3 regions of the Shewanella psychrophila genome follow, and region 2 is predicted to be linked to each of the others. Evidence: predicted binding sites of a transcription regulator. Region 2 holds the regulator's gene; each other region holds the start of a gene.
The links. Region 2 encodes LexA, which represses DNA repair genes until DNA is damaged. Its sites were predicted from a motif close to TACTGTATNNNNATACAGTA; they were not measured.

Region 1 (4,404 bases), 1.6 Mb from region 2:
GCCAGTAACAGTGTGTCAGATGTCAATGCTGCGGCTAATGCCCTCGAGGAGATCACTCAAGCGGTTAATGCCATTTCAGATATGGCCGGGCAAATCGCGACAGCGGCTGAAGAGCAGACCCAAGTGACGGGAGAAATCACCCAAAACACTGTCGCAATTAAAGATGTTACCGATGAGATCACCAATTCAGCTACGGCAGACTTGTCACAGGCTAAAAAACTGAAAGATCGCGCCAACGATCTTAACGCTCAGGTATCCACTTTCATCTTGTAATCGATTAATACCAACCGATATAACAAGCCAAAATTAAAAGGAGAGAATCGTTCTCTCCTTTTAATTCCGATTGATCTGATTAACTCTTGGTTTTCTTCTTAGTGTAACGACGCTTCTTAAAGCTGCTTTTCGGCGCTTTAACACCTTGTAATGCTGTCGGCAATTGTGAACCTGCCTGAATGATCAACTGGCCAAGTGAGTCGACTAACGGTGTCATAAAACTTTGATACTTAGCTTCCTTGCGACTAATGGCATCGAGATTACTCTCCCACAATGCTGTCATATCAGGCGTGGTTGCACTCATGGGCAAACTGTTTATCAGTCCCTTGCCGACCTCAGTGGCGATAATGGTTTTTCCTTGCCTACTAAGGAAGGTGCGCTTAAACAGTAACTCTATGATCCCGGCTCGAGTCGCTTCAGTGCCCAGTCCATCAGTATCTTTCAATATTTTTCTGATCTCGGGATCCGTCACATAGCGATTAATGCCTGTCATGGCCCCAAGCAAGGTGGCGTCGGTAAAATGTTTCGGTGGCTGAGTCTGCTTCTCGATAAGCTCCCCGGCCGCCGAATGAAGTGTTTGACCTTTCTTCAGTGCTGGCAATCGCTGTTTAGTGAGTTCATCTTCATCATTGCCATTGGTTGCCGTTAACTGTGAGTTTTCACTATTTCGATTAAAAAGCTGCTTCCAGCCCAGCGCCCTTTCCTGCTTGGCCTTAGTCTTGAAATGACCGCCTTCAATCAATATCTGAACTTCTGTTTCACTGTAGAGATAAGGCGGATAAAACTGGGCTAGATATTGCCTCGCCACTTGTAGATAAACCTGCTTCTCTCTAGCATTCAGACTCGAGAGGTTTGCTCGTTTTTCTGTGGGTATGATGGCGTGGTGAGCATCGACCTTGCTGTCATTCCAGGCCTTAGATTTTATCTTAGGATCTGGCTTATCGCTTTTCTCAACAAGCTCACCAGCCCCGAAGAGCACGGCATCTATGACTTGAGGGGCTTGAGCAAACTGTTCGGCCGGCAGATAGCGGCTGTCAGATCTCGGGTAAGTGATCAACTTATGTCGCTCGTAAAGGGTCTGACAGGTGTCGAGCACCTCTTTGGCACTCATACCGTAGCGTTTGGCTGCATCAATCTGCAGGGAAGACAGACTATAAGGCAGAGGCGCATTTTGCTTCTTGTCTTTAGCAACAACTTGAGTGACTTCCGCTGATTTATCACTGATGCGACCAACCACATTTTGTGCCAGCCCTTTAGACAAGACTCTCCCTTCTTCATCCATGTAAGGTTGGCAGGCTTCACTGGGCTGCCATTTGGCTTTAAATGCTTCATTTTGCTCTGTAGTCAGATTGGCCAGCACCTCATAGAAAGCCTTTGAAACAAAGTTAGCTATCTCTTCATCACGACGAACCACTAGGCCTAACAATGGAGTCTGCACACGCCCTACAGATAACACACCCTGATAGCCCACCTTACGACCTTGTAGGGTGTAAGCTCTGGTCATGTTCATGCCATAAAGCCAATCGGCACGAGAGCGGGCTAAGGCAGAAGTAGAAAGTGGAATAAATTCACGGTTACTACGCATCTGACCAAGAGCCCGTTTGACAGCTTGGGGGTTGAGATCGCTGATCAGCAAACGTTGTGTCTCGTTAAGCTTATCGCCCTTGACCCCCAGATGAGAAATCACCTCATCGACTAACAGCTGCCCCTCTCTATCAGGATCGCCGGCATTGACCAGTTGAGACGCCTTTTTTACTAAGCCTCTGAGAACCGTCAATTGGCTGCGGGTCTTAGGTTTAGGCTTCATCTTCCACTTTTCAGGAATGATGGGCAGATGCTCGAATTTCCACGACTTGTATGCGGCATCGTAACTATCGGGCTCAGCCTGCTCTAACAGATGACCAATACACCAGGAAACACAATCACCGTTAGCCGCCATGATATGACCATCACCCTTTTTATGGGGCTTAGGTAGCACATCGGCGATGGCTCGGCCAAGGGAAGGTTTTTCTGCGATATAAAGAATCATAAGTGGAACTCAAACTACTGTACAAATTACCAGTAACTTTAGCCTAAAGCGCAATTAGCCGCAATGGTTTGATGTAAATTGACAAGGTAATAGCCCATCCTTTTGTAAACTCAGTTGAGAATGATTATCAATTAGGTATTATTGGCTTATTCACTCGTTTTTAAGGGAGGTCATTCATGATTGTAACGACAACGGGAACCGGCAGCAGTTTAGATAAACTACTCTTATATCATTTCCTTATGGTGACTGCGGTTGCGCTATTGATCACCCCTCTGGTAACCGACAATAAGTTCTTCGAACTAATGCTATTGGTGACCATGCAAATTGTCTTAACCTGTATTAGCACGCTCATTGGGATCAGCATGGGTCATACAGTGAGTAAACGTGCGGCTAGCGTGCTGTTCGCCACTTGGATGCTAGTTTGGTGTGTTCACTTAGCTTGAGTTACTGTTTTAGCTTGTAAAAACATGAAGGCAAGCGTTAACTCTGTAAATGAGTTAACGCTAATGCGTTGATGATTCTTTATATACAGTGTTAAGTCAGCGGTTTAGAAAGTGGTAAAATATAGTCTAGTCCACCTGTAATAGCGGCGACTTGTGCCAAAATACAGTTCTCATCATCAACTTTAGGGCTATCCGGATACACTTCAGTGGTGGTCGCGTAGACACTGTCACTGAATCCAATACATAGACCTAGCGCTTTAGTAGCGTAATTAATCACACCAAATTGAGACAATGGCGCCCCAATAAGTTTGCCTGCATCATCGGCCGGAGCAATATGGGTAACCTTAACAACTGATTCGATAATTGCAGTTTGAAAGTCATCTGCTGGCAACTCAGTGTTACCCACCAGATAGAAACCATCGGGAATATTCCAATTGCTATGCTCCACTGCATCTCTGGCCGCTAAAGCCGGCCTGAACTCAGAGTTATCCGTATCTGTTGTTTCATGTAGGTCAATATGCGCGGTGATATCAATACCTAAATCTTCAACATAAGCCATCAAGGCTGCAGACTCTTCGGCTGGACTGTCTTGATAGAATGAGCGATTAGGATCGACCGCATTTGGGTTCCAGCGGTTGATGGTTTCATATCCCCAAGGGCTAACGCAAGGAGCAACCAGGATATTAAACCTGTCTTCATACTCCTTCGCCTTAGTTTCCAAGAAACGGATCGCGCCTTGTACACCACTGGTTTCATAGCCATGAACCCCGCCTGTAACTAGCACAGTCGGCTTATCCTCACTCCACTGCTTTGACTTAACCACAAATAAGGGGTATTCACTGGGGTTATATGACAAGGCACCGTACTGGTCGACTTGAAAGTGCTCTGCAAACGGGGCAATTTTAGCCACGACCTCTTGCAGATAAGAACGTTTGATCGTTTGTGCTTTCAGCCATTTCGCTTTTTCAGACTCGCCCCATACTTGGCCACTTAAACCTATTGGGTAACTGCTTTGTTGAACCATCTGTACTCCCCTGAACTTTAACAATAAAAAAGCCGACACTCACAATGAGACGTCGGCTTTTATGACACTTAATGACTCCTTAGAGCCCCTAGCAGACTAACATCTATGGATGACAAACGTTATGAAGCTCTAAGTTAGTGCCGATATCTTTGCTGCGGTTAGCCTTAGCATCATCATTACGTAACTGAGTGATGTGATCTAAGTAAGTCTGATCCACATCGTTAGTAATGTAATTCCCATCGAAAACCGAGGTCTCGAAACGCTTAATCTCAGGATTCTCCATACGAACCGCTTCCGCTAAGTCTTCAAGATCTTGGAAAATCATGCCATCGGCACCAATCATCTTACTGATCTCATCGACATCACGACCATGAGCAATCAACTCGCTGGCTGTTGGCATATCGATACCATAAACGTTAGGGAAACGAATTTCTGGTGCAGCCGAAGCAAAATACACTTTCTTCGCGCCAGCTTCACGAGCCATCTCGATGATTTGCTCGGACGTAGTGCCACGTACCACAGAGTCATCGACTAACAAGACATTCTTGCCCTTAAACTCGACACCAATTGCATTGAGCTTGCGGCGTACCGACTTCTTACGCTCCTGTTGACCAGGCATGATGAAGGTACGGCCA
Region 2 (4,404 bases):
CAGATCCTTGAGTAATTTTAGATAGAGATCTAGCTGCTTCTCAAGTTGTGAACGCTCCAGTGCATGTTGCTCGGAAGCGAGTAAAACCAAGCTTGTCAGCGTCACTGAACTCACCGCCGCCGCATCATTAATGCTTGTCATCACTCGATTAGCTAAGGCGTTCACCACAGGCGTCAGCCACTTAGGTTTCTGCTCAGGGTCTTTAGCTATCTCCTGCTTCCAATCGGGCACCTTCTCGTCCAGATAGCAATCTAAGGTGATAGGTTGACCAAAATTCACATAACCTTGGCCAAAGTTACCTAGCTTACGCAGCGCGCCAAACAGCTGCCAAACAGACTCTTTCTTTTTCTTCTTGCCGCTAAGTTCTTTATGGTAGGTGGCGACCTCCATCACATGATCATAACCTAAGTAAACGGGCACTAAAGTCACAGGTCTTTCCATGCCACCCAGCACACTATTGAGAGTCATGGCAATCATGCCAGTCTTAGGTGCCAGCAGACGACCGGTACGTGAACGTCCACCTTCGGTAAAGTATTCTACCGAGTAACCTTTAGTGAATAATTGATCTAAATATTCACGGAAAACCGCCGTATAAAGCTTGTTCCCCCTGAAGCTACGGCGAATGAAGAAGGCTCCGCCACGACGGAACATAGGCCCCGCAGGCCAGAAGTTGAGGTTGATACCCGCAGCTATGTGCGGTGGAACCATACCTTCGTAATAGAGAATATAGGACAGTAGCAGGTAGTCCATATGACTACGGTGACAAGGCACATAGATGATCTCATGGCCATCATGATGTAGCTGCCTTATCTGCTCTGCACCTTTAATCTTGATACCCTTGTAGAGCTTGTTCCACAGCCAGGTCAAGAAACGCTCTGCGATACGCACTAGGCTCTCGGAGTAATCAGCCGCCACTTCATCCAGGTACTCCATCGCCCTGGCTCTGGCCTCGACTTCGGAGATTTTCTTGCTCGCCGCTTCTTCTAGAATCGCCTTCTTTAGCGACTCAGAATTTAACAGGTCTTGAAATAGTACCTGACGCTTAGGCAAAACAGGTCCGGTCATCACTTTACGTTGACGACTGAAGTGGACTCTAGCCACACGAGCCAGCTTGTGAGCTATTCGCTTATCGGTGCCGTGTTCATCGGCCATATAACGAATTGAGACAGCATTAGAAAACTGCACGAAATTATGTCGTCCCAAGAAGAGGATCATCAGACATTTTCGGAGCCAGGTCGGATTTTGGCGCTCAAACACTGCCGCCTTCATGGTATCGTCTTCTTTGCCTGGAGTGCGCCCCCAGTAGAGGCTAACCGGCACTAACTGTATATCCAGCTCAGGCTTCTGCCTATGAACCTTCAACAGATCCATAAAGCTATTTAAGAAAAACTCATTGCTCTCTCTTTGCCCAAAAAGAGGCTTAGCACCTTCCAAACACACCACTCTGGGCGTGCGCTCACCATCGACAACCAGCTCATCATAAGGGCTCGGAAGTCCATACTGACTGGTTATTTCACTTAGGGAAGCGATATCACTGAGAGATTCAGTCTTCATCACATAAACCACAGGCTTATCTGGGTCTAAGTTGAGATCGGCAAAGGGGTCATGGGGCACAACAACAGTGAGCACCAGTTTTTTCTGAATCCAACGTAATGATTTATACCAAAGAGAGTCTTGTTTCGACATTTTTCTTATACAATGTGAGTCTTCTTAATAACGGCATAGAATACCAGATAAAAGAGAGTTAGCCCTAATCTAGTCAAAAGGTTCTTTTACGTACTTAATAAACTTGGTTAATCCTTGCACTGGTTGCAATACTGTATATACTGACAGTAACTGTATAGAAAGACAGGATTCATCATGAGACCTTTGACACCAAGACAAGCCGAGATCCTAGAACTGATTAAGCGCAATATTTCCGATACCGGCATGCCTCCGACTCGAGCCGAAATAGCTAAACGCCTAGGTTTCAAGAGTGCCAATGCGGCCGAAGAACATCTGAAGGCCCTCGCCAAAAAAGGCTGTATCGAGATTATTCCTGGTACATCTCGCGGTATTCGACTCACACAAGCTGCGGAGCCGGAAGAATTAGGCTTACCCTTGATAGGCCAAGTTGCCGCTGGTGAACCTATCCTTGCCCAGGAGCATATAGAACAACATTATCAGGTCGACCCAAGTATGTTTCGTCCTAGTGCCGACTTTCTACTTAGAGTACGCGGTGACAGCATGAAAAATATCGGTATTCTCGAAGGTGATCTACTCGCCGTCCATAAGGTTGCTCAAGCAAAGAATGGCCAAATTGTCGTGGCTCGAGTGGAAGATGATGTCACAGTAAAACGCTTCGAGAAAAAAGGTAGCATGGTCTATCTCCATGCTGAAAATGAAGACTATTCACCGATAGTTGTCGACCTCACCAGCCAGAGCCTGAATATTGAAGGACTCGCAGTCGGTGTTATCCGTAACGGCAATTGGCAATAGATGAAATCGCTCATTGGCGAAGGAGCTTGGTAATGAAAAATCTAATTGGAAATAGCCCTAGACACCCAGGTTTATGGTCGAATCCCCTTGACCAAGTGTCCATCGAACAAGGTAATGCGAGTATCACCACAGTAAGCACCCACACTCAGGGCCGGGTGGAACTGAGAAAAGTGAGTAATCAGCTTGCTACTTTGAGTCATCAGGGGCAATGGATTGTATTGATCAGTCCTCCCAACATGGGCTACAAGCAGATGTTAGCCGAAGCAGGAGTCAGAATGGACCGCGTCCTTCTCGTTCATGCTAAGGACGAAGTTGAAACCTTATGGGCCATGGAGAAAGCGCTCACCAGTGGCACATCCAGTGCCGTCATCTGCTGGACTCAGGCCTTAGATTCACGGGACAATCGCCGACTGAAATTGGTAGAAAAAAGCGCACGAGCCCTAGGCATTGTCATCGAAGATGCGAATAGCCACTTACATGCTAAGCCCCATAGCCAAACAGATACTCACTTCAGCCAAGCCAGTTTATTCGGTTCTCTACACTAGTCTCGAGTCAATTTGACGAATAGAAAATCTATTATTTAAGTCCCGTAAGGGACTTTTTTGTGTTTGATTTTTATTTAAAATATTTGAAAAATTCACCAAAAGTGATCTTGATCAATATTTCAACACCAAGTAAGTTAGGGATATAACAACGATAATTTGTTATATCCAAACGATTTAGTAGTCGGCGTAGTAAAGACCCTGCCATGTGTGGAAGTCCAGATATTTACCTCGCTGAAATCGGTACTGATATATTCAGCCGTAGGTGCGAGTGTGGTTAACTCAGGTAGTCAGTGACTGCCAAACTAAAATAACAAGTAAACCGCCACTGCACTTTGAAGTCATCGTTGCTTTTTTGGGAACTGAAGAGTTTGCATAGAGCAGAGACTTACTGTGTGACTCTTCTTTGTCTTAATTTTTGACAGAGGAGAAGTCTAGTGAAGCGAGTGTTGTATAGTTTTCTGGCGTTGCTGTTTACGCCCTACGTTTTGGCATCAGAAATGCCCCTTAATATGACAAAGGGCGTTACAGATATCAGTGGCCAGGTATACAACCTGCACATGATCATACTGTATATCTGTTGCGCCATCGGTGTTGTGGTTTTTGGTGTGATGATCTATTCCATGATCAATCATCGAAAATCTAAGGGTGCCGTAGCAGCCAATTTCCACGAAAGTACTAAGGTCGAGATAGCCTGGACCATAGCCCCTTTCATCATACTCATTCTTATGGCTATTCCGGCGACTAAGACCTTAATCGCCATGGAAGATCCTAGTGATGCCGACATCACCATCAAGATAACAGGCTCTCAATGGAAATGGCATTACAGCTATTTCGATCAAGATATAGAGTTCTTTAGCCTACTCTCAACCCCTAGAGAGCAGATAGAGGGAACCGAAGAGAAGGGAGAGAACTATCTCCTCGAAGTCGATAAGCCCTTAGTCCTTCCTATCAATAAAAAAGTACGCTTCCTGATGACGTCAGAAGATGTGATCCACTCATGGTGGGTTCCCGCGTTCGCGGTTAAGAAAGACGCAAATCCGGGTTTCATCAATGAAGCATGGACCCGTATCGATATACCAGGTACCTATCGAGGTCAATGCGCCGAGCTCTGCGGTAAAGATCATGGCTTCATGCCGATCGTGGTCGAGGCTCTAAGCCAAGCCGACTTCGACATCTGGGTAGCAGAACAAAAGAATCAAGCCAGCGCCGCAGCCGCTGAAGCACAGGCCTCCTTGAGTAAGTCCCTCTCCATGGATGAGCTGATGGCTCAAGGTGAACAGGTATACATGTCTCGATGTGCTGCATGTCATCAGCCCAACGGCATGGGCCTACCTGGCGTATTCCCTCCAATGAAAGGCAGCCCAATAACAACTGGACCATT
Region 3 (4,404 bases), 330 kb from region 2:
AACGTTCGGCATTGCGTGGTGAGAGGTAACTAGTGTGTGGCTCGACGGTACGAGAGAAGGCATTCATCACACCTTGGAATACATCTTCACTCTTAGTCTGGCTCAATCGCTTTATCGCGTTGTTGTAGCGTTTTTCAAGCACAGGAACGATCTCGTCCCATGTCTTACCAGTCAACTTAAGATTTAATGCATCGTATTTGACTCGTTGACGCCAAAGCTCATCCACTTCCGCTTCATCTTTAGGCCAAGCCGCATCTTCGCGATCATATTGGTACTTATCATTAGGGAGCGAAAAATCTATCTCTTTGTCTAACAAGGTGAGTGCGTAGGCAAAACGGTCGTAGCGTCTTTTTTGAACTAGTTCGAACATTTTGTAAGCAGGAGTTAAATCACCACTTTTCAGCATGTCATCGAACTGCTTCGAATATACTTTAAAGCTATCCAGATCACTCTGAAGCAGCACATTACGTCGGTAATCGAGCTGTTTTAGATATCGTTTAAATACCTGCTCGGAAAAAGCATCATCTAAGTCAAATCTGTGATAGTGGGAACGAGTGAAAAGGCCAGTAACGCGCTTGCTCGCAACTTTGTGTTGCGGCTCCTGCGTTAAAGCGGGTAACTCGCTGAATGGAATTGTTGGGGTTAACGCCCAAGCCGAAAATCCAACAAATATACTGGCGATTGAGACAGCCAGGGTAATTTTTCGCATCAACAAGTTACTCCTTTACTAGAATTTATAGCATGATGTGATCGACACTAACTTTTATGGTTAGGCCTGAGTCCAATTGGACTTGAACATCTTTTTTCTTAATGTCAATGATAACACCTGAAACTGGTGACTTACCTAGTTTGACACTAACACGCTGATTTTGTTTTAGCTCATTTAACACTGCTGGCGTCAAATTAACAACAGGCGCTGGCTCTTTTGCTGGCTTTTTAGCCGCTGGCTTAACACGCTTAGGTGCAGGTTTCTTGGCTTGCTTAGCAGCTTGCCCTTCCTTCCTTGCCGCTGCAGCTTTCGCAACGCGTTTCGCTTTCGCCTTTTCCTGACTCTCTTTAAGTGTCAATTGTGCGTGATCGATATGCTCTTGCTCTAACTCACCGCACTCATTTCCATCAAGATCAATTCGCTGAACACCAACTTTTACGCCCTTCAGATAACGCCAGCTACTAGTATAGCGTCTCAAAGCAATTCTCAATTGAGTTTTACTGACTTTAGAATCATCAGCTAACCTTTCAGCCAACTCCTGAAACAATCCAATCTTTAATGGTTTAGTTTCACCTTCGGCAATAAAGCACAAAGGAAATGTTTCATATAAATACGCAAGAATTGCGTTGGTGTCGGTCAACTTGTCTGTTGATTCCATTATTACTTCCACAGTTTAAAAGGGGCACTGACTAGACATAAAATGGACTATTCAGTGTCGTTTATATTTGTCTTTCGCGGGCTCAATCAGAAAATCCTAAACAGAATTATCGAAACGCAGCGCAAACACGGCAGACATACTTTAGCAATTACAATTAACAAACGCCAAGCATTCATTCCCACCTAGGAATATCCTCGACGTCCTTAGTATTCGAACCGCCTATTATAAACCCGAGTTTGACGATTGCGAACACGAATTACCCAAAATTGCTTATAGTTTAGCCAAATAACGCATTTTCGAAGCTAGAGACTAAGTTTTCTAGTCCTATTTCATCGATTTCATCGAATCGAGCGAGCTTAGGGCTGTCTATATCTAGCACACCGATAATTCGGTTGTCCTTGATAACTGGGATAACGATTTCTGAATTACTCGCTGCATCACAAGCAATGTGTCCTGAAAATTGATGAACATCGGCCACTCTATACGTCTTCTGTTCTAATGCTGCCGAACCACAGACTCCCTTTCCCAGAGGGATACGCGTACAGGCAACCCGCCCCTGAAATGGGCCTAACACAAGTTGATCACCTTTTAGCAGGTAAAACCCCACCCAATTTAGCTCTTCTAATGAGTCATTGAGTAAGGCGGAAAAGTTGGCCATCGCTGCCACTAAGTCGTCTTCCCCCTGGAGAAGGGCTTGGGCTTGACGGTTCAGTGTTTGATAAAATTCAGTTTTCATACAAACTTCCTAACACTTTATTTTTTTGTATCGACATTTTTAGGGTCGGCTTTCTTAGTCTTTTTCTTGATTTCTGTCGTCTCTGTTTGCTGAGGGACAACACCTTTAAGTAAACTGAGCAATAGGTCCTTGTGTTGAGCAAGATAAAAACTCAACTTCTCACAGGTTACTTCATCTATGTCTAATTCTGACTCAGCTAAGAAGGGGGTTAGATTATCGGCGATATCAAGCATCTTATCGTAGGCATCAGCCTCCTTTTTAGATGTGAATGTCATTTTCTCAACCCCCTCTCGGACCACTACAAATTTAGTTACAACCGCCATAACATCCCTCTCACTGTTTATATATACAGTTGTAGGGTCTCATAAATGTAACTTCTTATGCAAGTATTCCTGAAAACCTGATATTATCTGTCTGATTGTAGTGTGATATCTATCAGGGTATTCGCCAGTAAACATGACTCCATTACAAGAAGTTCAAGTGAGTTAACAAGTATCTTCAAGTTAAGTGTTAACGATAACGGGTGTGTCAGAGAGATTGAAATTACTTACGGAACATCGATGTGCAGATACCAGTGTGACCCTGTGTCGCTCTTGCGATCTCGTAATTCGGAAGCGAGCCTTACCTTCGTCTGTTCGCGCCTTATGCCCTCGATGTCATACAGCCATCTATGATGCACCTTATTGCTCCTTAAACGGCATGTTAGCCCTTTGCCTAACCGCGATCATTTTTTTCATCCCGGCAAATTTACTCCCTGTTCTCGAGTTACATTTTCTTGGCAGCATCAGAACCACAACCACCCTCGAAGGTGCCATGGCTGTAGCAAATCAAGGGTATTGGGTCGTCGCAATTGCCGTACTCACTTCGGCGGTCATCGCACCTGGATTACTGCTTTTATCTGTGCTTTCGCAAATTTTGATCATCAAGTACCGACTAGATGTGCCTTTCTTTCGAGATATCTTGAAACGCCTGTTGAAATGTCACGGCCTACTCTCACAACTCACCATGTTAGAAATTTATATGATCAGTATTTTTGTTTCCGTTTTCCAACTCACGGACTATACCGATATCTATCTGGGAATGGGGACTTTCTGTTTTGCCATGTTGTTTCTTGTGACTCTGTTTTTACAGCGCGAATATCATCTGGATCATATGTGGAGTCTAATAGATGACTAGCCCCTCTGAGCTGCCACAGAGAAAACAAGGTAAAGATTTAAACCTTACACTCTGTCCTTCATGCCAAAAGTTGATGTCACATAAGGAAACCCATTGCTCACGCTGTGGCTCTGCGCTCGCGCTTCGAGATTATTCCAGCCTACAAAAAAGCTGGGCCTTGCTGATCACTGCCGCAATTTTATTGATCCCTGCAAATATTTATCCGATCACCATCTTTACCAGTCAGGGGCAGACACGCCACGATACTATTTTTACCGGCATTACCCACCTTATCGATCTGGACATTCTCCCTATTGCGATAATATTATTTACAGCCAGTATCTTAGTTCCTATTCTAAAAATCTGTGGGCTGACTATTTATCTGCTAGCCATCAGTTTTCGTCTGCCCATCTCCAAGAAAAGGTTGATGGTCGGTTTTCATGTTATTGAATGGATAGGACGATGGTCAATGCTTGACCTTTTTGTCATATCTATTACCGCTGCGGTGGTCAATATGGGGCAGTTACTAGATGCTAAGCCTGGACCTGCCGCAACCGCATTTGCTTTAGTGATTTTACTGACACAAGTCGCCGCTAAGGTACTTGATACTCGTTTACTCTGGGATCGATTGGAATCGAAAGATGACGCAAATTGAAACACCGAAAGTAGTTAAGAAGAAGCTTTTTTCGCCTATCTGGCTTTTGCCCCTTGTGGCTATAGCCCTAGGCTCCTGGTTAGGCATAAAAAGTATAAGAGAAGCCGGTATCGAAGTACGTATCCACTTCCCCAGCGCGACTGGTATTGATGTGGGTAAAACTTTAGTGCGGTATCAGGGCCTAACGGTTGGTAAAGTGGCCGATATCAGCATTGATGACGACCTTCAAGGCGTCAATGTCGATCTTAAAATGGATTATCGAGCAGATCCCTTTTTAAATGAGCAAACCAAATTCTGGTTAGTCACGCCTAAAGCTTCAATCACAGGAGTAGAAGGTTTAGATGCCCTTTTCTCGGGAAATTATATCGCTATTCAACCCGGTGGTGGTCAGTCACAATCCTTCTTCGAAGCTGAGACTGATGCCCCCGCTATGTTACCGGGAAGTGATGGTTTGGTCATTGAATTAACAGCCGATACCTTAGGGTCTCTGG

Region 1: the regulator LexA is predicted to act here: its motif matches at 2,318-2,337, upstream of sps_RS08570 (DNA topoisomerase III).
Region 3: the regulator LexA is predicted to act here: its motif matches at 2,438-2,457, upstream of sps_RS02865 (YebG family protein).

Annotation. Positions count from the first base shown of each region.
Region 1 covers NZ_CP014782.1:1,934,449-1,938,852, forward strand. The annotation lists gene sps_RS08565 (methyl-accepting chemotaxis protein) at 1-273, shown strand, start outside; gene sps_RS08570 (DNA topoisomerase III) at 353-2,302, opposite strand; gene sps_RS08575 (hypothetical protein) at 2,479-2,745, shown strand; gene sps_RS08580 (M14 family metallopeptidase) at 2,837-3,769, opposite strand; gene purF (amidophosphoribosyltransferase) at 3,873-4,404, opposite strand, start outside.
Region 2 covers NZ_CP014782.1:287,895-292,298, reverse strand. The annotation lists gene plsB (glycerol-3-phosphate 1-O-acyltransferase PlsB) at 1-1,686, opposite strand, end outside; gene lexA (transcriptional repressor LexA) at 1,861-2,478, shown strand; gene sps_RS01305 (cell division inhibitor SulA) at 2,511-3,023, shown strand; partial or broken gene coxB (cytochrome c oxidase subunit II) at 3,458-4,404, shown strand, end outside.
Region 3 covers NZ_CP014782.1:616,853-621,256, reverse strand. The annotation lists gene prc (carboxy terminal-processing peptidase) at 1-709, opposite strand, end outside; gene proQ (RNA chaperone ProQ) at 735-1,367, opposite strand; gene sps_RS02870 (GAF domain-containing protein) at 1,645-2,103, opposite strand; gene sps_RS02865 (YebG family protein) at 2,121-2,426, opposite strand; gene sps_RS02860 (paraquat-inducible protein A) at 2,641-3,279, shown strand; gene sps_RS02855 (paraquat-inducible protein A) at 3,272-3,913, shown strand; gene sps_RS02850 (MlaD family protein) at 3,900-4,404, shown strand, end outside.